Regions from separate parts of the Priestia sp. ST2 genome, predicted to be linked through region 3. Evidence: riboswitches for the same ligand, from Rfam matches in the RefSeq annotation. Region 3 holds a riboswitch; each other region holds the start of a gene.
The links. Region 3 has a riboswitch for thiamine pyrophosphate ahead of thiT (energy-coupled thiamine transporter ThiT). Riboswitches for the same ligand answer to the same signal wherever they lie in the genome.
Positions count from the first base shown of each region.

Region 1: it holds a riboswitch for thiamine pyrophosphate, as region 3 does, so the genes downstream of both, AC0KUU_RS15795 (acetylornithine deacetylase) here and thiT (energy-coupled thiamine transporter ThiT) in region 3, are expected to answer to the same signal.
Region 2: it holds a riboswitch for thiamine pyrophosphate, as region 3 does, so the genes downstream of both, tenA (thiaminase II) here and thiT (energy-coupled thiamine transporter ThiT) in region 3, are expected to answer to the same signal.

Region 1 is NZ_JBVVNT010000003.1:664,743-672,955, forward strand. Features, by position in the region: gene tenA (thiaminase II) at 1-397, opposite strand, end outside; gene AC0KUU_RS15795 (acetylornithine deacetylase) at 403-1,680, opposite strand; TPP riboswitch at 1,795-1,897, opposite strand; gene AC0KUU_RS15800 (MupG family TIM beta-alpha barrel fold protein) at 2,113-3,123, opposite strand; gene AC0KUU_RS15805 (PTS transporter subunit EIIC) at 3,120-4,481, opposite strand; gene AC0KUU_RS15810 (MurR/RpiR family transcriptional regulator) at 4,570-5,424, opposite strand; gene murQ (N-acetylmuramic acid 6-phosphate etherase) at 5,437-6,342, opposite strand; gene AC0KUU_RS15820 (DUF6612 family protein) at 6,498-7,877, opposite strand; gene AC0KUU_RS15825 (FAS1-like dehydratase domain-containing protein) at 8,093-8,213, opposite strand, start outside.
Region 2 is NZ_JBVVNT010000002.1:634,424-642,636, reverse strand. Features, by position in the region: gene AC0KUU_RS09710 (phytoene desaturase family protein) at 93-1,580, shown strand; gene AC0KUU_RS09705 (helix-turn-helix domain-containing protein) at 1,655-2,887, opposite strand; gene AC0KUU_RS09700 (SDR family NAD(P)-dependent oxidoreductase) at 3,196-3,975, shown strand; gene AC0KUU_RS09695 (ArsR/SmtB family transcription factor) at 3,988-4,290, shown strand; gene AC0KUU_RS09690 (aldehyde dehydrogenase) at 4,304-5,704, shown strand; gene tenA (thiaminase II) at 5,733-6,422, opposite strand; TPP riboswitch at 6,518-6,615, opposite strand; gene AC0KUU_RS09680 (TspO/MBR family protein) at 6,842-7,588, shown strand; gene AC0KUU_RS09675 (hypothetical protein) at 7,892-8,074, shown strand.
Region 3 is NZ_JBVVNT010000002.1:234,019-242,231, reverse strand. Features, by position in the region: gene eat (ethanolamine permease) at 1-57, opposite strand, end outside; gene eutC (ethanolamine ammonia-lyase subunit EutC) at 79-792, opposite strand; gene AC0KUU_RS07640 (ethanolamine ammonia-lyase subunit EutB) at 807-2,177, opposite strand; gene AC0KUU_RS07635 (ethanolamine ammonia-lyase reactivating factor EutA) at 2,204-3,622, opposite strand; gene thiT (energy-coupled thiamine transporter ThiT) at 3,779-4,387, opposite strand; TPP riboswitch at 4,420-4,520, opposite strand; lysine riboswitch at 4,695-4,879, shown strand; gene AC0KUU_RS07625 (amino acid permease) at 4,982-6,421, shown strand; gene AC0KUU_RS07620 (hypothetical protein) at 6,458-6,826, opposite strand; gene AC0KUU_RS07615 (GNAT family N-acetyltransferase) at 6,930-7,421, opposite strand; gene AC0KUU_RS07610 (cysteine hydrolase family protein) at 7,512-8,099, opposite strand; gene AC0KUU_RS07605 (cupin domain-containing protein) at 8,121-8,213, opposite strand, start outside.

The DNA.
Region 1 (8,213 bases), on a different contig from region 3:
AAAGAGCCGCCACTAATTCAGCTAATGTTCCGCTTTGACCAACGTGCAGCATATAGTGTGTGTATGCAAGCGTTGTAGGAGATGGCTGCGCTTTTTCTAATTCTTTTTCGCTGATTTCAAATTTCTTGGCATACTCACGGTGCAGGCTCATTTCTTCGTTTAATGTAGAATCCAAAAGTGCAGCAAATTTCCCCATCGTTTGAACATCAGTAGCTTTCATGGCTCCAATCGCAAATAATTTGGCATAATCAATTAGGTAAAGGTAATCTTGAATCATGTAAAAGCGAAACTTCTCCTTTTCAAGCGTTCCGTCTCCCATTCCCTGTACAAAGGGATGATTATGATTTTGACGCCAAATAGGCTGCAGCTTTTCGTATAATCGTTCACTAAATTTCATGATGATCACTCCTTATGCGTATGCAGCCACGTATAAATGAACTGCACCATCACTTTTGTATATTGAATAAGCTGATTCATATCTAATTGTTCATTCACAGCATGTGCATTTGCTAAATTTCCCGGACCGTAAATAGCTGCCGGAATTCCCGCATCAGCTAGCCAACCGCCATCTGTTACGCTAGTTGACACATCGATTGGGGGCTTTTTCCCTTCAATTTGTTCATGAGTATTTGCAAGAAGCTGTACTCCAGCATGATTTTCATCAATTTCTAATGACGGGAAGATTTCTCCTCTGTCTTCAATCATTGATGTGCCTCCCCATTCAAAGGTTGGCAGGTTATCTTTTAACCATGGATCTGCTTTTGCAATAGCTAAAATGTATTCTTCCACTTCTTTTGATACTTGGTCGTATGATTCATTGGGATAATAGTGAACGGTGATCCACAGCCTGCATTCATCTGCAATAAACGCAGCATGCCTTCCCCCTTCGATTACTGCTGGATTAATCGTATTTGTTCCCGGCAAAAATCCTGGATAGCTTTTTGTAACAGCCCAGTGGCGCTCCAATTCTTGCAGCCCTCCGATCACTTTTGCCATCTTCTCAATAGCACTCGCAGCTAACAGACCTCCTCCAGCATGAATCATACTTCGGCGTGTACCGTCATGATAGGTTTTACTGCTTTTTATCGTAATCCATCCCGTGATCACTCCGCCTTGACCTTGAATATGTAAATCACTCGTATCAGCAACAAGCGCAAAGTCAGCTGTATATCCTTTCTGACAGCATTGCAGCGTACCTGCCTCTCCCACTTCTTCTCCTACAACGGATTCAAAAATCAAGTCTCCCGGCAGTTCGATTCCTGCTTCTGTTAAAAGCTGGACTGCAAATAATGCTCCTGCCAAGCCGCCTTTCATATCAGCAACTCCGCGTCCGATTATCATGTTGTCTTTTACCACAGCTTCAAACGGATTTGTCTCCCACTTTTCATTTTCTTGTACCTCAGCTACATCCATATGCCCGTTAATAATTAAGCTTTGATAGTCAGCTGATTTTTTCCCTTTTAGCGTGCCCACTACAATAGGATCGTTGCAATATAAATCCCACATATCGATGGAAAAACCGCAGCTTTTAAGGAAATCTGCTACGTAACGCTGCGCTTCATGAGAATTTCGTGCAGGAGGCGCCGGCGTTTTATATGAAACAAGCGTTTTTACTAACTGGATTAGCTCCCCTTTGCGCTCCTCTACCTGTTTGACAATCAAATCAATTGTTTCTTCCATGTATGACACCTTCCTTTACGCATAAAAAAACACTTCTTTCGCAGGAAAGAAGTGTTTTTGTTTATATACAAAAAATTATTATAACGAGTTCGTAAGGAAATACCATACAAAACATCCATTACAATACCTCTTTCCTACGCTAGTATTACCTAGTTCAGGTTATAAGGGTTAAGACTTCTCGTCTCTCTCAGCTTAGAAAGCACCCCTAGTGGCGTTGTATCTCTATAAAATTAAACGATTATCATATGTTTACCTGTAATAGTTTTATCATAGTAAAGCGTTTTATTCAATAGAAAGGTTCATGATTCAGCAATGAAAATAGTTTCCTTTTTAGTAAAATAAAAAGCACACACCTTTTTTAAGCAGTGTGTGCTCTTTACTTTTATAAGCTTACTAGTTAGCGGCTTTTTTAAAAATACGCGGTTTTTCCATTTAGACAGTGACAAGCTCAAGTTTTTGCCCCGGTCTCACTAACGAAAGCAGCTCATGATCTTCTTCTATTACATACCCAACCACATTCACATTAGCATTTGCAGGCAAATTCGTTTTAGCTATTTGAACCTCTCCTCTGTAACGTCCGTAGCCATCATTGTCCATTGTAATTGCTCCCTTTCTGCGCTCTACTGTATGAAATGGCGGCACTGGTTTTACAGATCGAGTATCAACTAAACGCAGAACGTCTTTTGATACATCCGGACGCACGCTGTACGTTCCCTCTATATGAGGTGAACGAATGCGCAGCGGAATAATACGGCTTTCTTGATATTGAACCAAACGCTTTAATAAACTTGAACCGGCGCATGGATCTCCAATATAAACCTCTGCTACTCCGCATCCGTATAAATCTACTGCAGAGGTAAAAGGACATCTATTACGGTCTGTTTCTCTAGTAGGAAGACCTTGATAAATAGGGCCTCTTTTTTCGTCTTCTCCAGGAATATAAGCGCAGACTGGAATCCGAAGTTCATTAAATAAATCTGTCTGCTGTTGAAAAAACGTTTCTTCAAGCCCTGTTTCAGGCCGCGGATAAAAATTATGCCATGCAAGCAGCTGATGATGATGAAGACCTGCAGATAAGAGTGCTTCAATTTCTTGTTTGGATAACGTACTTGCATTAACAGCAATATAAAATTCATTCGCAAGCGAAAGAGTTTCTTCTGCGCTAAAGCCATCGTCTAGTCTAATACCAGATACGCCAAGTGAAGATAGCGACATAAGGCTTTCAATACCTAAATGAACTGGCGTATGCTTAGATACGTCTGCATACACGCTTATTCCACAATCTCTAGCCACATGAAGCAAGTCTTTTGCCCGTTCAGCCAAATCTCCTTTTTCTTCTGGAATGTGAAGCGAAGTGAATGCACGTGTGACGCCGCACTCACTCGCTTCTATTAATTTTTCGGGGGCATCACTATCATTTAAATAAAACGAAATACCGATCATTCAAACTCCCTCGCCATTTCATCGTTAAATCCAAAGAAATAGGTACAAACAAAGCCTGCTGTATAAGCAACAACTAATCCAAGTAAATAAAGAAGAATTTGATGCGCATGAACTAAAAACGTAAGCGGTAAACCTGATACCCCCACCGCTACAGTTGCAATATGAAAGTGCGCCTGAAATGCTCCGCCGATTCCAGCTCCGAGACAAGCGGTTAAGAATGGACGCCCTAAAGGAAGTGTGACTCCAAAAATAAGCGGCTCTCCGATTCCAAGCAGCCCTGAAGGAAGAGCGCCTCCAATTGCTCGCTTTAAACGTTTTTTCTTCGTTTTGATATAAATAGCAAAAGCGGCACCTACCTGACCGGCTCCGCCCATTGCTAGTATAGGAAGAAGCGGATCATCTCCAATTGAATTGATAAGCTCTAAATGAACAGGAGTAAGACCTTGATGCAGTCCTGTAATGACAAGCGGCAAGAACGTTGCTCCTAAAACAAAGCCTGCTACAACTCCTCCAACCTCTAAAACTCCTAAAAGGCCTTTTGTGATTCCATCTGAAATCAAACCTCCGATTGGCATGAACACTACATACGTAATAATGCCTGTAATTAACACCGTAACGGTCGGTGTAATAATAATATCCAGTGACTGAGGGACAAATTTACGCACTCGTTTTTCCACTACGGCCATAAAGATTGCTGCAAGCAATACGCCTATTAAGCCGCCCCGTCCCGGCAAAAGTGCTTCACCAAAAAGTTTAATATCAGCTACGGCAGGATTAATGACTAAAATACCGGCTAAGCCTCCTAGAGCCGGCGAACCACCAAATTCTTTTGCCGCATTAATACCTACTAAAATACCAAGATAAGCAAATAAACCGCTTCCGATAACGGTTAAAAGAATAGCAATCTGTGAATCTGCCGGAAGCCACTTCGCTTGAACAGCTGCTTTTGTCACTCCGGTGATAAGTCCAGATGCTACAAGAGCAGGTATTAACGGAATAAAAATACTCGCAATTCGGCGAAGCAAGAGCTTAAACGGAGTTGCATTTTTTTCTTTCAGCTCTGATTTCCGCTGAGCCGCACGATTTTCTAAATTAATACCGCCAGATTCATCAATTAACTTTCCAAATTCCTCTGTTACTTTGTTTACTTTTCCAGGACCAATAATGATTTGCAGCGTTTCTTCTTCAACTAATCCAAGTACGCCTTCAAGCTTTCGTATATCTGCCTTTTTTACAATTGAATCATCTTTTACAGTCACGCGCAGCCGAGTCATACAATGCGTATACGCTTCAATATTTGATGCTCCCCCAAGCATCTCCAAAATAACCTTTGCTAATTGATGATTATCTACAGACATGTTAATCCCCCTTTGTATTTTCCTCTTAGATGGACACGGTACTGAGGAAACAGACCACAAAATCCCCTTTTGTAATCGTTTTCTTTTTTTATTTCTTAGTTTTCAAAAACTGAATGGCATCCCTTGTTTTATCAATATACTCAATCGTCTGGTCATACTGCTGCGCTGCAATACTTAAAAATAACACATCAATCACATAAAGCTGGGCTAAACGAGACGATGTAGCTGCGCTTCGAAACGGCGCTTCTTGAGAATAAGACGTATACAAACAAATATCAGCTAAAGACGAAACGGTAGACTGTCCGTACTTGGTTAAGCTAATCGTCTTTACTCCGCGATTTTTAGCTAAAGATAAGACATTGCTTACTTCAGGAGTCTCCCCTGAAAAAGAGATGCCCACAACTACATCGTCTTTACTTGCATTTGCGATAAGTGTAGCTGCTAGATGGCTATCTGCAAAAGCAGTCGCATTTTTATTAATTCGAAGAAATTTTTGCTGCGCATCCATAGCAATAATATGTGAAGCACCGATTCCAAAAAAATGAATGTTTTTAGCTTCAATCAGCGCCAAAACAGCCCGCTCTGCTTCTTTGTAATTCACAAGCTCGGCCGTATCACTTAGACTTTGAATGCTGTTGCTTGCCGTTTTTTTGACAATAGATTGAATCGTTTCATTTGTTTCAATATCGCGGTATCCTTGCTCCGTATCTCTAGCTAAATCACCGGCTACTCTTACCTTTAATTCTTGAAACCCGCTAACCCCGATAGATTTACACAAACGAATAACAGCAGCACTGCTCGCATTCGCTAGTCTACCTAGTTCCCCAGCCGTACTGTTTACCACAGTATGCGGGTTGTTTAAAATATATTCAGCAATTTTCCTCTCCGAATCAGGAAGCTTAGCCACCGTGTTTTTAATCATTGTTAATCCGCCTGTTGACATCGTTTCTCTCCTTTATACGTAATGTTCAATCGCTTTTCTCACATAACCGTCCGCATTATTAAGTAACATCTTCGCGGTGTCATAATTTTCATTTGTTTTGATCATAACCACTGCTGTTTTTACCTCATTATTTGCTTCTTCAAGCGTTCGACTTGCTTGCTCATAAGAAACACCCATAATTTTACAAATAATACCTATTGCTCGTTCTTTAAGCTTTTCATTACTCACATGAACATCTATCATTAAGTTTTCATACGCTTTTCCTACTTTGATCATAGCCGCTGTAGAAATCATGTTGAGAATCATTTTATGAGCGCTTGCTGCTTTTAACCTTGTGGAACCTGTTAGCACTTCCGGACCTACTACCACCTCAATACTATGGTCCGCTTCTTTTCCAATAAGAGAATTACCATTGCAAGACAGCGCCACCGTTTTAGCTTTTACAGATTTTGCATATCTTAATGCACCAATCACATAAGGAGTGCGTCCGCTTGCAGCAATTCCAATGACTGTGTCTCGTTCATTCAAATGAATTTTTTGTAAATCTGCTGCTCCCAATTCTTCGTTATCTTCAGCACCTTCAACTGCTTTAACAAATGCTTTTTCTCCTCCAGCCATCAATCCCTGTACCTGATTGGGATTGGTACTGAAAGTAGGCGGGCATTCAACAGCATCCAATACTCCCAGCCTCCCGCTTGTTCCTGCTCCGACATAAATAAGCCGGCCTTCCTTTTGAAACGATTCACTTACAAATTCAACTGCCACCTCTACGTCTGGAAGTACTTTTTGTACAGCCAGCGCCACTTTTTGATCTTCTTTATTCATTATGTTTAAAATTTCCTTTGTACTAGCTGTATCTATCTTCATTGTGTGTTCGTTTTGGGACTCTGTTGTTAATAACGTAAGCTGTTCATTCATCTTTTGGGCTCCTTTTTCATCATATAGTGAAGTTATGGCTATTATAATTTGTTTGAAATATAATTTCAATAATTTATTTTATTTTTTAAAATTATATTTTAAAAAACACAAAAAAAGACTTCAGGCATATAGCTAAAATCTTTTTTTATGTCTATTTATGATTGTTGAGCAAATGTTAACAGATACTCATCTTGCATTAAAACTTCGTAATCTTGTTCACCATTTCTTACGACGTGTACAGGGACTGTTTTTGCAGGAAGTAATTCAACTGGCTCACGATAGCGTTTTGCCACTCCGTTAATAAGTTCGTTTACTAACTGCTCGTTACTCAGCTCACCCGCCTGATATTTTTCTGCAAGTGGTGTCATGACTTCCGCTAATACACTTGCATCGTTAAATCCTTGAATTTCGACTTGTACGACGTACGCATCATCTTCATCACTATACGCTGCATCTTTAATTTTATATTTTGTAGATGAAAGAGCTTTTAGAAAAGCGCTGCTTACTTCGTTTAACTGCTCGTCGGTTATATTTGAGCTCAATGATGATAAAGCACCTTTAAAATTCGTTTCAAAAAACTCTACAAACGAACTCTTTTGGAACTCCCCTTTTTCTTTCACCTGTTTCTTATCTTGCTGATTCGGATGTTTAGCAACAAATTGATCTGTATTTTGATAAACAGTTGCTTGAATTAAAGCATCCACGTATTGTCCTGCTTCCTTGGCATAGGCAGCTTGCTTTTCCTTACTTGGCGTTTCGGTGCTGCTATCTTTAGAAGCAGCAGCGGCTTTTGCTTCCACTTTTGGTTTTGTTACATTGTCTAATTGGTTATATGTATACGTATACGTTTGCTTAGACTTTGAGTTTTCTGTTTTCCCGTCTACTTTAACTGAATACGACTGATTTTTTACTACTTTCTTTATTTGCTTCGTTTCTTTATCAATTGTCACAACAAGCGAAAAATCTTTTCCCTTAATTTGGTCAAGGTCTACAGCGGTATCGCTGCCTTGATTTGTTATTTTATAATAAGCTTTAGCATCACCTGCTACAATTTTTTGCTTTTTGTCTTTGTCTCCGTTAAATGTTAATACATACTCTTTGTCTTTTTCGGTGACGTCAAATTCATTTGGAAGATTTTTATCATATTTTTGATAGTAGCGTATTGGATTTTGTTGAAGCTCCATAGCGTTATTAATTAAAGCCGCAACGTACTTTTTTTCTTCTCCCTGTACTTTTGTGCTTTCTTCTCCAGCCACAGCTAGCGTTTCATCACCATCATGATACACCTTCAATTCTTCGCCGTTCATTTTTTTGTTAATGTAACCTGCTTTACTTTTAAAATCAAACTCTTGTACTCCGTTTACTTGGTAATCAGAGGATCCTTCTTCTTTTCCAGTGACCTTCACTTGAACATTTTTCACCTTTTCTTGTGCTTCTTTCACGTCACCCGTTAATTCCTCTGAAGACGGCATCCCACATGCCGAAAGCAATAGAGCGAATGATAGTGCTAAGCCTGTATTCATTATTTTTTTCATATAAGAAACTCCTTTTTAAATATTTTTCCAAAAATAAGAATCTATGTACTTAGTAAATACACATTTTTACCATTTGCGAAACTCAACTTTACTAAATTACCATATTTACATTTAAATGGTAACCAACAAAAGCAGGAAATTGCATAATAAAAAAGTCACGAATCCGTGACTTTTCTAACAACATTCATAACTTATTTTTTGTTAGCGTTTTCATTTTAATCTCTAATAACTCCATTACTTGTCCCTATCAGTACTTCTTTACCTTGTTGATTTCGATACACTGATTTGATTTTCACTTTTTTAAAACCATCTGCTTTTTCTACTTCAGTTAATATG
Region 2 (8,213 bases), 400 kb from region 3:
CGGCTTTTTTATTTCAGTAACGAGCCGCTTCTAAATTGCGGTAAGCTTCTTTTTTTTGCACAATAAAAGAAAGAACGAAAGAAGGTGAAAACATGCATAAGCAAGTTGTTGTAATAGGCGGAGGAATAGGTGGGTTAACAGCGGGAGCGCTTTTAGCTAAACATGATTATGAAGTGACGGTTTTAGAAGCTTCTCGAGAATGGGGAGGCTGTGCAGGGAAATTTCAGCGCCATTTGTATACGTTTCCTGTTGGGGCGACGCTTGGAATGGGATTTGAGCACGGAGGGATACATGAGCGAATCGGCACGTACCTTAGCCTAGAAGTTGAAAAGGTTTCTCTTGAAAAAATCATGAAAGTCCATCTTCCTCATCGTACACTGATTTATTATCAAGACCGGCATCAGCATATTTCCTATCTTCAAAAACAATTTCCTCATAAAGCAAAAAATATTAGGAGCTTTTATGAAAATGTTTTTAGAATTGCAAAAGAAATTCGCAAGCTCATGCAGCCTCTGCCGGTTCTTCCTCCTCTGACAGTCGGTGAGTGGAGCAGGCTAGTAAGTTCGTTGAATGTTGGTTCTGTGAAGCTGTTGCCTTATTTTCATCAATCGTTTAGTTATTTACTAAAAAAACACAGCTTGCTAGACGAAGCGGACTTTCTTCATTTTGTTGATGGTCAATTAATAGACAGCATGCAGACAACGAGCGAGAACTGTTCAATGCTTATTGGGTGTTTGGCGTTAGATATTTATCACGAAGGAGCTTTTTATGTGAATGGCGGCTTATACAAAGTCGCAGAAGCGCTGCAAAAATCGATTAAAGCCAGCGGAGGAAAAACGACTCTAGGAAGGAAAGTAGTAAAGATAGAGCGTGATAATGACGGGTGGATCGTGCATGATCATAGAGGTAACCGTTACCGTGCATCAGACGTTGTATGCAACGCGCCGGTTCAAAGCTTAAAGTCTTTACTGCATGATGAAGATTACCAACATATTCATAAGCGGGCAAAAGAAAAAAGCGAGCTTCCGCAGTGGGGAACGTTTTCGATGTATTTTGCGATTGATGAAAGAGATCTGCCGCAAAATGTAGAGTTGTTTCAGCAAGTACTTCAATCCGAACAAGGGGAAATGACAGAAGGAAATCATTTATTTATCTCAGTCTCTCATCCTGATGATCGTTTTCGAGCCCCTGAAGGCAAGCGTACAATTACAGTGTCTACTCACATTGATCTTAGCAAGTGGAGCAACAAAGAAGCCTATGACCTTCAAAAACAAGTTCTTGAGAAAAAAATGGTAGCAGGCATTAAAACCATTATCCCTGGCATTGGAAAAGCAGAGCATCAAATTTCGGGAGCTCCTAAAGCATGGGAAAGGTTCACTTCTCGCCCAAACGGGGGAGTGGGAGGCTTTCCGCAAACGTTAGATCATGCCTTGTTCAAGAGCATTTCGCATCGATCTGGCTTACAAGGACTATGGTTATGCGGAGATACAGTGTTTCCGGGAGCGGGAACTATAGGCGTATCGGTAAGCGGCTATCATGTGTTTCAAAGTATAACGTCTCATCGCCATACGTTACCTTAACATTTTTTACATACAAACTACTATTGTTCATACCATTAAAAAACACCGGCCCTATTACCATAGGGCCGGTGTTTTCAGGAGAGGAACAGCTTCCACCACTTCCGTTTTCGCTTCATATCAGCAGCGGCGGTTTGTCTAAAGGTTTGGACAAAATCACTAAACATCTCTTCGCGTTCAGCTACGCTCTGACGATGAAGCTTACGTTCTTTCTCCATTTCTTTTAAATAATAGACTCGTTCCTCATTCATTGAATCAATTAAATCACGAAGCTCTTCTGTCGTATTAGTTGAAGAATTGTTTAATTTTTCAACCATAAATTTTACTTGATTCATCGCAACGGTGGAATTACTGGAGAATCGGTCTAATAAATACTGCATTTCTTTAGAGGATTCATCCGCATTCTCCATGACATCTTTCATGAACAGGCGCATATCCTCGGTTTTCTCTTCAGCAATTGTTGAATAATCTTCAATCAAAGAAGTGACTTCATCAAACGATTTTTCGTTAGAACGGATAATTTTTTTAGACATATTTTCTACATCTCTTGCACTGCGTTCTGAAGACTCAGAGATGTATGCCCCGACCGACTCCACCATTTCTACAGTTTGGGTAGCACTTTTTTCAAGCTCTCTTTTTACTTCTCCGACAATTTCTTCGCGAACTTCATTTCGCATACCTTCTCGCATTTCTTTTAACAAATCAGCTTTAAATGTATCAAGTACCTCAAACACATCTTCATAGCGGCGAACAGCTTCTACTAATTCCCCTTGAAGCAGTTCTTTTTCATTCACAACAAGGTCGTTTGGTTTTGGCTCTTCAATAGAAGCAGAAATAGCCTGCTTTTCTTCTTTAGTAGCTAATCGTGCTTCAGGTATAGGAGGGGTCTTCTCCTGCTTATTTTCTGAAATGCTTTCCTGCTTTTCAGCAGCTTTTTTCTTTTCTTGCTTCATTTGTTTATTGGAATGTTCTTGAAAATCAATGACGTTTTCTTTTTTAGCAGTTTTCAACTGTGCCGGTTCTTCTTCTTTTGAAACCGCTGCCTCTGATTCCATCACTAAATGCTCCTGTGCTTCTTGTTCTTTTATCAGCAGCTGAACGTATTCTTTGACTTCATCTAACGTACATTGTTCATCAAACAGCTGTTTAATATCATTAAATAATTCAATTTGTTCCTCTGTATAGACACGGGCTCCATCTACTCGTTCAATTGTTAAATAGCTGCCCAATAATTTTTCCCATTGTTTTAGCGTTTTCTTTTCTACCTCTAATTGATCACTTACTTTTTTAATTGTATATGACTCCATCATTTTTCATTTCCTCCCTTATCTATTTTCATCCAACTATGTAATGGATTATTTGTTGTATGTTGTATTCACCATATCTTCACTTGTTTTCCTGCTAGGTGACAAAGGTTGTCAAAACTAGACGACATTAGCCTTCTATGTAAAGAAAACGCATATTTTGTAAAAAAATGTACAGAAATGCGTAAATGGAAAAAATGGAAAACACAAAAGAAAAGAAGAGTATAGAAAACAGTTGACGGGAAAAAATGAGTCCTATAAGATAAGTTTAAATGTTTAAGTTCTTGAACATATAAACATAAGGAGTGAACACTATGTCACAGCATTATGCGCTCATCACCGGTGCGTCGGGAGGAATAGGTAAAGAATTAGCTTATCAATTCGCAAAGGATGGGCATCCTGTAATTTTAGTTGCCAGAAGCGCTGATAAACTAGCCGCTATTGGAGAGAATTTAAAATCTACTTATAATATTGAAGTCATAACGGTTGTTAAGGATTTATCAAGAGAAGAAGAGATACAGTCATTATATGAAGAACTTAAAAATAAAAAAATGCACGTTGACTATTTAGTGAACAATGCTGGTTTTGGACTATACGGCAAATTTATTGAAACAGCTTTAGATGAAGAGTTAAACATGATTGATTTAAATATTCGAGCATTAACTCATTTAACAAAATTATTTTTACCGGATATGGTCAAAAGAAATCGCGGGAAAATTTTAAACATTGCATCTGTTGCTGCATTTATGCCAGGTCCACTTATGACGGTATATTACGCAACGAAAGCGTACGTATTATCTTTCACAGAGGCCCTTGAAAATGAATTAAAAGGTACCAATGTAACGGTAAGTGCTCTATGCCCGGGTCCAACTAAAACGGGTTTTAGCGACCGAGCCCAGCTAAGTAACTCCAAGCTTTTTCAAAGCGGTGCAATGGATGTAGAAACAGTAACGAAAGTTGGCTATAAAAAATTTATGAAAGGGCAGACGGTTATCGTACCAGGAGTACAGTTTCGTCTCGCTACGTTCATCCCGCGCTTCGTGCCAAGAAAGTGGCTTACATCCGTTGTCCGCAGAACACAAGAAATTAAATAAAGGAGAATCTATATGAGTCAAAAAGCAGTCGAGTTATTTCGTGCCAGCATTCCTATTTTTCAGGCGCTAAGTGATTCAGCAAGACAAGATATTATTTTGCTGCTCGCGGAAAAAGAGCCTTTAACCGTAAATGAAATTGCAAATGAGTCTACGCTATCACGACCGGCAATTTCTCATCATTTAAAAATTCTACGCGATCAAAAGCTTGTGCAAATTGAGCAAAAAGGAACGCAGAGATATTATTCATTAGCTTTAAATGAGGCAGTCGAGCTATTAAAAAACTTGCTTGCTACAGTTGAAAGCGAATGTTTATAGGGAGATGAAAGAGATGAACCACGAGCGATTTTATATCACAGATGAAAGGGTCATTGAACATATTGTTTCTACACAAAAGCAGTATTTCTATGCGCAAAAGACAAAGAGTATCAGCAGCCGTATTCAAGCGCTGAATAAGCTAAGAGACGCAGTCAAACAAAACGAGCAGAGAATTATGGATGCTTTAAAACAAGATTTAAATAAATCTGAAGTAGAGGCGTACACGTCGGAAATTGGGATTTTACTAGAGGAGATTCGGTTTACGCTTAAGCATTTAGCAAAATGGATGAAGCCTAAAAAAGTAAAAACCGCTTTAACACATGTGGGCTCTAAAGGGAAAATTGTTCCTGAACCGTATGGAGTCGCGTTAATTATTGCTCCGTGGAACTATCCGTTTCAATTAGCATTGTCTCCTTTAGTAGGAGCGATTGCCGCTGGAAACACGGCGATTATAAAACCTTCTGAATTAACGCCTAGCGTATCTCGCGTTATACAAGAATTACTGGCTGAAGCTTTTGACCCAGCATTTGTGACGGTGATTGAAGGCGCTGTAGACACGACGAGCCTCCTTTTAAAACAGCCGCTTGATTATATTTTCTTTACGGGAAGTGTAAATGTAGGGAAAATTATTATGCAAGAAGCAGGGAAGCAGCTTATTCCAGTCACGCTTGAGCTAGGCGGAAAAAGTCCGTGCATTGTACATGAAGACGCAAACCTAGATCTTGCAGCGAAGCGAATTATGTTTGGTAAAGGGATGAATGCAGGCCAAACGTGCGTTGCTCCTGATTATTTGCTCGTGCATCAAAAAGTGAAAGCGCAGCTTGTAGAGAAACTTCGCGAAGCAATTTCTCAATTTTACGGTAGTAATCCACTTGAAAGCGACCGCTACGGCCGTATTGTCAGTGAGCGTCATTTTACTCGGCTAGTTGAGTTTTTAAAAGACGGAAATGCTATAGTTGGAGGCGGGTACAATAAAAACACGCTAACAATAGAACCTACGGTGTTAAGTGAAGTAAGCTGGACATCAGATGTTATGCAAGAAGAAATCTTTGGGCCTATTCTTCCTATGCTTGAATATGAAACACTAGACGAAGTCATTCATAAAGTTCAAGAAAAAGCTAAGCCGTTAGCTCTTTACTTATTTACAGAAAGTGAAGATGTGCAAAACGTGATAACGGAGCGCCTTTCATTTGGAGGAGGCTGTATAAACGATACGCTTATGCATATCGCTACGCCATATTTGCCGTTTGGCGGAGTGGGAGAAAGCGGCACGGGTCAATATCATGGAAAAGACAGCTTTCAGACATTCACTCATTTTAAAAGCATGCTGTCTCAAACAACCAAGTTTGATTTGTCATTCCGCTATCCTTCGGAAAAACAAAGCTTGAAAATGATCAAAAAACTATTGAAATAAAAGAGCCTCCTGATAGGAGGCTTTTTCGTTATTTTGAAAGTGAAAGCTGAGAAAGCGGCCATTTTTCTTGGGTATATGCCATTTCCCAAAATAAATACTCCAGTTCACAGCTTTTGATGAAGTGATCTTTCATACGGTTACGTTCTTCTTCAGTAGCTTGTTCGGCGAGTTCATCAAGCTTGTTACAAAACCATTGTGTTGTGCCATTCATTTCTTCATTATTATAAAACTGAATCCATTCATAAAAAGGATGAGAAGGAGATGGATTTACTTGTTCTGTAATGCGCTGGCCAATTTCAACGTACGTCCATGGACATGGAAGAAGCACTGCAATGATTTCTGCTAAGCTGCCTGTATGCGCAACACTTGTCATATGGTTAATGTAGTGGCTGGCCGTCGGTGAAAGCGTCTCAGTGTGAAGGTCTTCATAACGTACGCCTGCTACTTCACAAAAATTATTGTGAGGGTGTACTTCACTATGTAATACCGTAGAAATGCCGGCATTAAAGGCTTCCATTTCGGTACGCGTGCGGCATTTTGTTAAAGCAGCGCCGTAAATGCGAACAAATGCTGTTAAGTATTCGTAATCTTGAGAAACGTAGTGAATAAGCGCTTCTTTTGGCACGTTTCCTTCAGCAATTCCTTTAATAAAAGGATGGTTAAAAATGGCTTCGTAAATATAGTTTGCTTCTTGTCTTAATTGAGATGAAAATGACATCAAAATCCTCCTTTAATATGAGGAAGTCACAAACAAGCACATAAAGGAAATAAAAAACACTCCGTTTATAAACGGAGTGGCAAAGGACAGTAAAAAACTGAACATTGCCACTTTCCTACGCTGGTATGAGCCAGATCAGGTTCAAAGGGATCAAGAAAACTTGTCTCAGCCGGTGGCACCCCTAGTGGACTTCCTATTAATCTAAGTTTAACTTACCATATATTCTGAAAAATAGAAAGCGTTATGGGAAATTGTGTGCTAACCGCTTTTCTTTCTTAAAGAGGAAATTTCTTAAAGCTATTTTTAATCATTTTTGTTTAAAAATGCATATTTTTAGGGAAGAAGAGGTATTAATGAAGGGAAGAGCCGTTTTCGTCTCCGAAACACTCCCATATAAATAGAAGAAAGGAGAGAACAAAATGGCGAAATTTCGTTTGTATGCTGTATTAAATACAGTAGGCTTGGCTATTACACTGCTTGTGAATTATTTAGCAAATGCCATTCCAATAGGAGGCAAAACAACGGGAGAAGCTTCTGCGCAAGTTCCTACGTTGTTTACACCAGCGGGTTATGCTTTTGCTATCTGGGGCGTTATTTATTTATTATTAACCATTTGGGTTATACGCCAATTTTTTGCAAGAGAAGATCAAAAGGAAATATATGCACGTATCGGCATTTGGTTTTTTCTAAACTGTTTGTTAAATAGTGCGTGGATCTTTATTTTCCAAAACGATTACTATAAGTTATCTCTTTTAGTTATGCTCTTTATTCTAGGCACATTAATGATTGTGTATTCCATTATTCAGCATTCTCGAATGACGACATGGTTTATGCGTCTGCCGATTTCGCTTTATCTTGGATGGATTTCTGTTGCGACTATTGTCAATGTGTTTGTCGTATTTCAAGCAAATGGAATACAGCACTTGCTTGGCTTAAACGAGTTAGCATGGACGATTATTATGCTGCTGGTAGGAGCTGTGCTGGGCATCATGTTTACATTAAAAAACCGAGACGCTGTTTATCCGCTTGTTTTTATTTGGGCTTATATTGCCATTGCAGTGAAGCAAAGTGGAAATCAGCCAATTGTCATTACTGTCATCATTTCAGTTGTTTTATTAGCAATTGCCATTATTGTGGGATTGATTAAACGCTATAGACGTTTTTAAAAAGAAGCTCTAGCTTTTGTAAGCTAGAGCTTTTTATGATGCTCTTTTGATTGTAAAAAAGCAGCTGTAAAAGCAATTAAGCTAATTAAAATACCAAAAGGAACAACAATTGGTACGAATGATAAAATAAATGTCATAAGTGTAACCTCCATGTTGCATCGGTGCATAATGAAAAATTCAACTTTTTTAAATTGAAGTTCCGCTATTATAGTATGCTAGGCTTTATGTTTGGAGCCTATATGTTTAGAAATAAACGAAAAAGGCAACATACGTTACATACAGGTTATATTAGGAGGAGTTAAAATGGAAACATATTTAGTCGCTTACACGGATAAAGATGATATGGAATATAAACAAGTGACGTGCGAGAGTTATGAAGATGCAGAGCGTACGGTCCTTCGTTTAGAGAGAGAAGGGCATATGCATATTGAAGAAATTTCAAATCAAGAAGCCTACCGTGGAGATGAATCCTCGTACAGAGAATAAATTTTGAATAGAAACACCAACCTTAAAATGAAGAAGCAGCTGCTTCTTCATTTTTTCTATTCTATATAGATATCGTTTTATAGAAAAAAGTAAAACGGGAATGATTTTCTTCTGCATTTATGGTACAGTACTAATCAGG
Region 3 (8,213 bases):
CATGCCCACTGAAATAGCCCATAAATGAATGGGTTTCAATTGTTTTTGTAACGCCATACGTTCTCCTCCTTTTGATGTTTAGACAATAAGATGTACACCGCTTGTTTGCTGCTTGATCATTTTGTCAATCATGGTACCGATATGTGCGGCTGCCTCAATAGGAGGCGTCCCTCTTTTATGAATATTAGAAATGACCATACGATCAGACTCTTTTTTGCCTTTGCTAGGTTCATAGCACATGTAAGCACTCATTGATTCAGCACTGACCAGTCCAGGTCGCTCTCCAATCAATAGCACAAGTGCTTTTGGCTTTATGATCTCGCCAACTTCATCCATACACGCAACCCGTCCCCCTTTTACAAAAAATGAAGTCCCGATATGAAGTCCATATGACTGCAGGGAGTCAATTAAAGCTGGATAGACGTCGCTTATGTTTTCTTCAATTGCCTTGGCGCTCAGTCCATCCGAGACTACGACTTGTACATCAGGCCGCTGCACGCAGTTTTTAAAAATTTCTTTCTTAGCGTTATCTGCTAATAACCTTCCTTGATCCGGCCGTTTTAAATAATGTTCTTTTGACTCCACACGTGTATTCACAGAGAAAAGGTTAAACTCGGCTAAAATATCTTCTGAAACTACTCCATATACAGAGTCTACAGCTGCAGCGTGATCCGTGCGAAAAGATAAAACGTCTTTTGTTAGCGGTCTTGTTCCTGTACGGCCGACACCTATGCGGGCAGGGGTAAATTGTTTAAGTGTTTCAAGCGGATCGCGATTTGACTTTGGTATCATAGTAAGCACCTTCCTTAAATCAAATTCATAAAAATAGTTGGGTCTCCAGCTCTTGATGTAAAGCGTCCGTTTTCCATAATACGCTGTTCTTCAAGCCACTTTTCAAATAACGGCGTTGGGGTGCGGCCTAACACGTTACGCACCGTTGCGATGTCATGATAACTAAGAGACTGGTAGTTTAGCATGCAGTCATCAGTCATGGGCACTCCTATGACAAAGTTTACTCCAGCTGTTCCCAGAAGCATACTTAAATTATCCATATCATTTTGATCAGCATCCATGTGGTTGGTGTAACATACGTCTACTCCCATAGGCAGGCCGTGCATTTTACCCATGAAATGATCTTCTAACCCAGCTCGTAGAACTTGTTTGCTGTTATATAAGTATTCAGGTCCAATAAATCCAACAACTGTATTAACTAAGAAAGGCTTGTAGTGACGAGCTAAGCCGTAGCATCTAGCTTCGAGCGTTACTTGATCAATGTTATAGTGAGCTTCTGCTGACAGTTCAGAACCTTGTCCTGTTTCAAAATACCAGCGGTTTGGACCTTTTGCCGTTCCTTTTTCATGAATTAGCGCTGTCGCTTCATCAAGCATAGACAGTGAAATTCCAAATGAATCATTACCAGCTTCTGTACCTGCTAAACTTTGAAAAATCAAGTCTGCTGATGCTCCTTTTTCAATTGCTCTCATTTGACTCGTTACGTGTGATAATACACAGTTTTGAGTAGGAATTGACCATTCGTTGATTATATTTTTTGTTTCATTTAAAAGCGCGTAAATATTATCCGTTGTATCAATAACAGGGTTAATTCCGATAACCGCATCTCCAATTCCATAGCTTAACGCTTCGTATAGAGATGCTCTCATTCCCTTTAAGTTATCTGAAGGATGATTAGGCTGGGCCCGAGAAGCCAATACTCCTTTTTGGCCGATAGTCGTTTGACAAGTAGTTTGCACTTCTATCTTGGCAGCTCCTTGAATTAAATCTAAATTGGACATAATTTTAGTAGCTGCCGCAATCATTTCGCTGCTTAATCCTTTGCTAAGTGCAAGAAGGTCTTCTCCGCTATGCTGATCGGATAAAATGTATTCTCTTAAATCCCCTACTGTCCAATTTTTAATAATGTCGTAAACAGATGAATCAATCTGACTTTCGATTAATGCCGAGACGTTGTCTTCATCTGCGCTGAGCAGCGGGTAATTTCGCATATCAGCAAGTGTGATATCAGCTAGAACTTGCTTTGCTGACATTCGTTCTTTCATTGACTCAGCGCTAACTCCTGCGAGCTGATCTCCAGAACGCTCTTCGTTTGCTTTGGCCATGATTTCTTTTAAGCTATAAAATGAAAATGTTTCTCCTAACATTCGTGTAGTTTTAAACATCGTTTCCTCCTTGTGTGTTCAGCTGATTATGATGAAAAAGCGAGCGTTTTAACGGAAACGGAGATCGCTTCTCCGGCTACTGGTAACCCTAGATCGATGTAATCTCCGTGTGTAAAATCAATTTGATCTAAACAAATAATTTCTAACTCTTTCCTCTGTTTAGCTAGTGCTTGTCCTAAAGCTTTTGCAATATCTTGTTCGCATAGAACAACGAGGCACTTAGCTCCCTTAAAACAAGCAATAAATTCATCGCTTATTATTTTTGCTAATTCTTGAAGCATCTTATAGCTGCAGTAAGGAAAATGAGATAAAGCAATAGCAGCAGGGGGGTCTTCTGCGCTGAAAATAGTTGAAGCCTGCATACATGCCGCTCCAACTCTTTCTTGAAACAGCTGCGGATTCCACGTCTCTTCTTGCTGAACGGGTATCTCTACAATCGGGATATTTTTTAACGGCAGCCGCTTCGACCCAATATATACGGTTGATCCGCTAACTTCTGTATTTTGCATACCAGCCCCAATTACAGTAGCGCGCGTTGTCTCAGCGGATTGAGATACTTGGATGGATTGAAAATGATATGCTAGAAGCGGACCAACGTCTCCGTGTATGGCCACTTCCTTCACTGTTATTGGCTTTTGCTTCTCCATCATTGCTCCTACTCCTCCTGAAACCATGATCGTTTCAGGATGTATAGAAGATCTTGTATGAGGAGAAACGAGCAGCGAGGAATTTTGATTCAGCGCTTTTACATAATTCACGGTTTCTTCAGCTAGTAATTGACAGATAGACGAGAGCTTTTCAAATGCTGCTTTTTCACCTTCTCGCAGTGTCAAAGAATTATTTTTCAAAAATTCAGTTAAATGAGACGAAACGTAGGTAACAAGACCGTCTTCATTTAGTCGAATTAATCTCCCGCCTACATGCAGTGTAAACGTTTCTATCACTTTTCCATTTTGACATAAAGCGATGTTAGCAGTGCCTCCTCCTACATCAATATTGGCAATTACTGCATTTGTTTCAGCAGAACGCTCTATTGCTCCCGATCCTTTTGCTGCTAATATTCCCTCTAAGTCAGCGCCGGCTGTTGCAACAACAAAATCCCCAGCATGTTCGGCTAGATAGTGAACGATACTTTCTGCATTTTGCTTTCTGGCCGTTTCTCCTGTGATGATCACAGCACCTGCCTCCACTTGATCTAAGGAGATTCCTGCGTTCTTATACTCTTGTTCTAGTAGTACCGTTAATCTTTGAACATCGATTTCAACATCGTTTAGCATAGGGGTGGTATAGATAGAACTTACATACGTTACGCGACGATCAATAATTTGACAGCCTGGCAGCGTAAACTGATTTTGTTGATTTGCTATTAACAGCTTGCTTACAATCAGTTTTGTTGTGCTTGTTCCGATATCTAAACCTATGCTCGTTATCCATTTCTGTAGCATGCTATCAATCCCTTATCTCGTTTGAATATGGTGATTATCATAAAACAGTTTTTTGAATATTTCACTAACTATGTTATCAAACCTGACACACTTTTGTGTAAACAAAGGTGACAAATGACAAAAAAGACTAAATCTTGGTAGATTTAGTCTTTTTGCTTATGATGAGTGTGATTTAGTTACAATCATTCTTGATGCGGATGGAATTAATAGTGAAAGAATGATTAAGCAGGCTATTAGTGACCCTACCATTGAAATACCGTTCATTGAAAAAGAATACCATAGAGCGGACATACCCTTTGGCGCATATGATCCCCAAAAAATAATGCCCGCAATAAAGTGCCAGAAATACCGTGCGAAGCTGCCGATAACAAGGGATAAAACAATCAAAACAAAAGCTTTTGATCTGTTATTGTTAGCTAAATTTGTTTTAATAGATTGCGAAAAAATACCTCCAAAACCTATAAAAGCAAAAGCCACAATATATTCAATAAACGTTTGTAGCGCTGTTAAAATATAAGCCGTTCCTGTTGCCAACTGCAACAGCCCCCATAATAGACCAGATAGAGCCCCGCCTTTTACTCCCCAGCGAAAGCACATAATAAAAATGGGCACCATGGAGAACGAAATACTCACAGCCGTTGCAATCTTAATGGAAGGCAAAAGATCAAGTAGAAGTGCTAATGCTGCAAAAATAGCTATTTCAATTTTAGCCTGTAAAGGTAATGCTTTATTCACGTTTCTCACTCCTGTTTTTGAATCATTCATATCAAACGGTTTACACAGGAGTAAGCAAATATATGCTACTATTCCCACATTCCTACGCTAGCGTTAACTAACAGGTTCGAAGGGTCTGAACAATTTGTTCACTCTCAGCACGGCGGCTCCCCCTGTGGTACGTTCGGATATTTATGTAGTATTATGACAACATTCATTATACCATATGTAGCAAAATAGATTCGAGAGATTTCAAAGATGTTTCTATTTTCTGAATCTATTTTTTATAATGACAATCGTTTTAGTATTTGGTATACTTCTTTTATGTCAAATGAATATAAAAAACCCTCATCCTAATCGATGAGGTAGAGGTCGCAGTTTTTAATAGTAAAGCAACGGAAATGCAGAGAACATTGAGGATGTTGCTTGAAAGGAAAAATTGCCGAAGTTTAGATCACTTCTCGGTTGATTTAAGCTGGGGCTGTCTCCGAACAGGAACAGAACTGTCACATCATGCGAGTGATGTGAAGAGCTATCTTCACGGAAGGTTGACGCGGTTTTCAGATTTAAAAGCGCGCACATATACTGCGGGCTTTTTTTATGTTATCCCGTCTCTTTCCGTACATTCGAAAGGAGTATTTATCTATGCAAGAGCAGCAAGAATTAAAACGTGGGTTGAAATCTCGCCACTTAACGATGATTTCATTAGGAGGAGCCATCGGAACCGGCTTATTCCTAGCAAGTGGTGGAGCAATTCACACAGCAGGACCTGGGGGAGCGCTTTTAGCTTACGCTATCATTGGTGTCATGGTTTACTTTTTGATGACCAGCCTAGCGGAGCTCGCAGCTTATATGCCTGAAGCCGGTTCATTTAGTACGTATGCGTCTCGGTTTGTAGATCCATCCTTTGGTTTCGCTCTCGGCTGGAACTATTGGTATAACTGGGCTATTACGATTGCAGCTGAATTATCTGCTGGAGCCCTTATTATGAAATTTTGGTTCCCAAACTCTTCTTCTATTTTATGGAGTGCCCTGTTTTTATTAATTATGTTTGGGCTTAACTACCTTTCTGTAAGAGGATTTGGTGAATCTGAATTTTGGTTTTCGTTAATTAAAGTAGTAACGGTTATCATCTTTTTAGTTATTGGCATTATGATGATTTTTGGTATCTTTAACAATGAAGCACCAGGGTTTAAAAACTTCACGCTTGGTGATGGACCCATTCACGGTGGATTCTTTACTGTCTTAGGTATTTTTATGGCTGCTGGTTTTTCATTTCAAGGAACAGAGTTGCTTGGAGTCGCAGCTGGAGAAAGTGAAGATCCGGAAAAAACGGTTCCTCGCGCAGTTAAACAAGTCTTCTGGCGCATCTTGTTATTTTATATTTTAGCTATTTTTGTTATCGGGATGCTTATTCCATACACAGCCGATTCATTAGCAAGTGATGATGTGCGAGTAAGTCCATTTACTTTAATATTCGAACGAGCAGGTCTGGCGTTTGCAGCATCAGCTATCAATGCCGTTATTTTAACAGCCGTTTTATCTGCTGGTAACTCAGGTATGTATGCTTCTACGCGTATGCTGTGGAACTTAGCGAAAGATGGAAAAGCACCAAGGTTCTTAGCAAAAGTGAATAAACGAGGCGTTCCAGTGAATGCTTTAATCGCAACGGCACTTGTCGGTACACTTGCATTTGGTGCTTCATTTTTTGGAGACGGTGCGGTATACACGTGGTTACTTAACGCTTCTGGTATGTCTGGTTTTATTGCTTGGTTAGGAATTGCCATCAGCCACTATCGTTTTAGAAGAGCATTTGTTGCCCAAGGTCATGATTTGAGTGAACTTCCATATCATGCAAAACTTTTCCCGTTTGGTCCTATCTTTGCCTTTATTTTATGTGCTGTTGTCATTTTAGGTCAAAACTATTCGGCGTTTATGGGTGATTCGATTGACTGGTACGGTGTACTTGTTTCTTATATCGGACTTCCTTTATTCTTAATTGTTTGGTTAGGATACAAATGGACGAAAAAGTCTAAACTTATTCCGTTAAAAGAATGCCAAGTAACAGTGAAAAAATACGAATAAAAAAAGCTCTCTATTCAAAAGAATAGAGAGCTTTTTTTATGTGATCTGATCAGCAAAATGAAGAGATATATAGGCGGGCTGATTTTTCATAACAAGCATATAACCTTTGAGGGGACGATTACAGTAATCAGCAGCTTCTATATAATAAATACGCTGAACTAACCTGCTTAAATGGGTTACAAAAGATGGAAGTTGATGAGTAGGAATGCTTTGGATGTAGTCTATGATTTCTTGTTTAGTTTGAAGGCCCGAATGGGTACATTCTAACAGATGAAAAAGCGGATCTGCTGCTATAGTAGATAGTTCAGAATTGTGTTTGATTCTATTCAGCTGGATATGCAGTTCTTTTTTTGACCATGTCTTTGGAATAGCTCTTAGATGCTGATATTGAAAACGTGTATTCATGATAGCTAACACCTTTCGTATTAAAATAATAAAACGACTTATTATTTTAATAACCTTTACACATGAAACTAAAACGTTACAATGTGTAAAGGTGTCATACATCTTATAAAATAAGCTGATAAAAAAGCACATCTTGCCACTGATCGAATTTCCAGCCTACTTCTTTAAATTCTCCGCAAAATGTAAAATTAAATTGCTCATGCATTTTGATACTGATATCATTCCCTTTTGTAATCCCTGAAATGACAACGTGATGGTTGAGTTCTTTAGCTAGTTCCAAAATTCGCTTCATAAGCTGTTTTCCAATGCCATACCCCTGTTGATTTTTATCAATATAAATCGATAGCTCTACCGTTTGAATGTACGCTTCTTTATCTCGATAAGAAGAAAGCGAAGCATAGCCCGCTACTACCCCATCTTTTTCTGCGACAATAAGCGGAAAAAGTTCATTGCTAATATGATTATCAAACCAGCTCCTTCTTTGCTCTACTGTTACAGGCGTTAAATCAAAAGTAGCAGCACTTGCTTGAACAGACTGGTTATAAATTTCAACAAGCATAGGTAAATCTTCTTCTTTAGCATAACGAATGATCATATGTACAAACTCCTTATAGTATAGAATTATCTTTATTTTACTTCTTTTAAGAAACATAATCTACATAAAAAACCGATGTGCGCATGCACATCAGTTATGATTTTGAGCATATTGAAAGGTTTGAAGAACTTGAAGTGTCTCTTTTGTAGAAACGACCGTTGCAAACTCCTCATGCAAAGAAGACAATGCGAATGTATGTACATCTTCTGCAGGAAGCCTTGTTTTTCCATCGTAGGACATACCATCAAAGCAAGCTGTTGCATCGTTTACAACGTACGTCCTGTACCCTAGATTTCCAGCCATGCGGGCAGTCGTAGAGACGCAGTGATTAGTAGTTAGTCCTATTAAGATAAGCGTATCATAGCCATTTGCTTTTAAATAACTGTCTAGCTCTGTTCCAATGAAGCAGCTGTTCACGTGTTTGCGAATTAAGTATTCGTCTTCTTGTGGACCAAACCCTTCTTTGAACTGAAATCCCTTCGAACTTGGGTGTAAAGGAGAATCTGGATTTTCTGATGCATGCTGTACGTGAATGACAGGATAATTTTGGCGCCTCCATGCTTGCAGTAGCGTCAGCATATGTTTTTCTGCATCTAGATTGTTTCTTTCCCCCCACTGTGGTGAATAAAACCCTTCTTGTACATCGATAAGCAGCAGCACTGGCCGGGAACGTAGCATAAGCATCATCTTCTTTCGTCTTTATTTTAAAATGGAAATAACGTATGTGCACCCATCAGGACCGGCTTTTGAGGAATGAACCGTTTGTTTCGGTAAATGTATTCGATCTCCTGC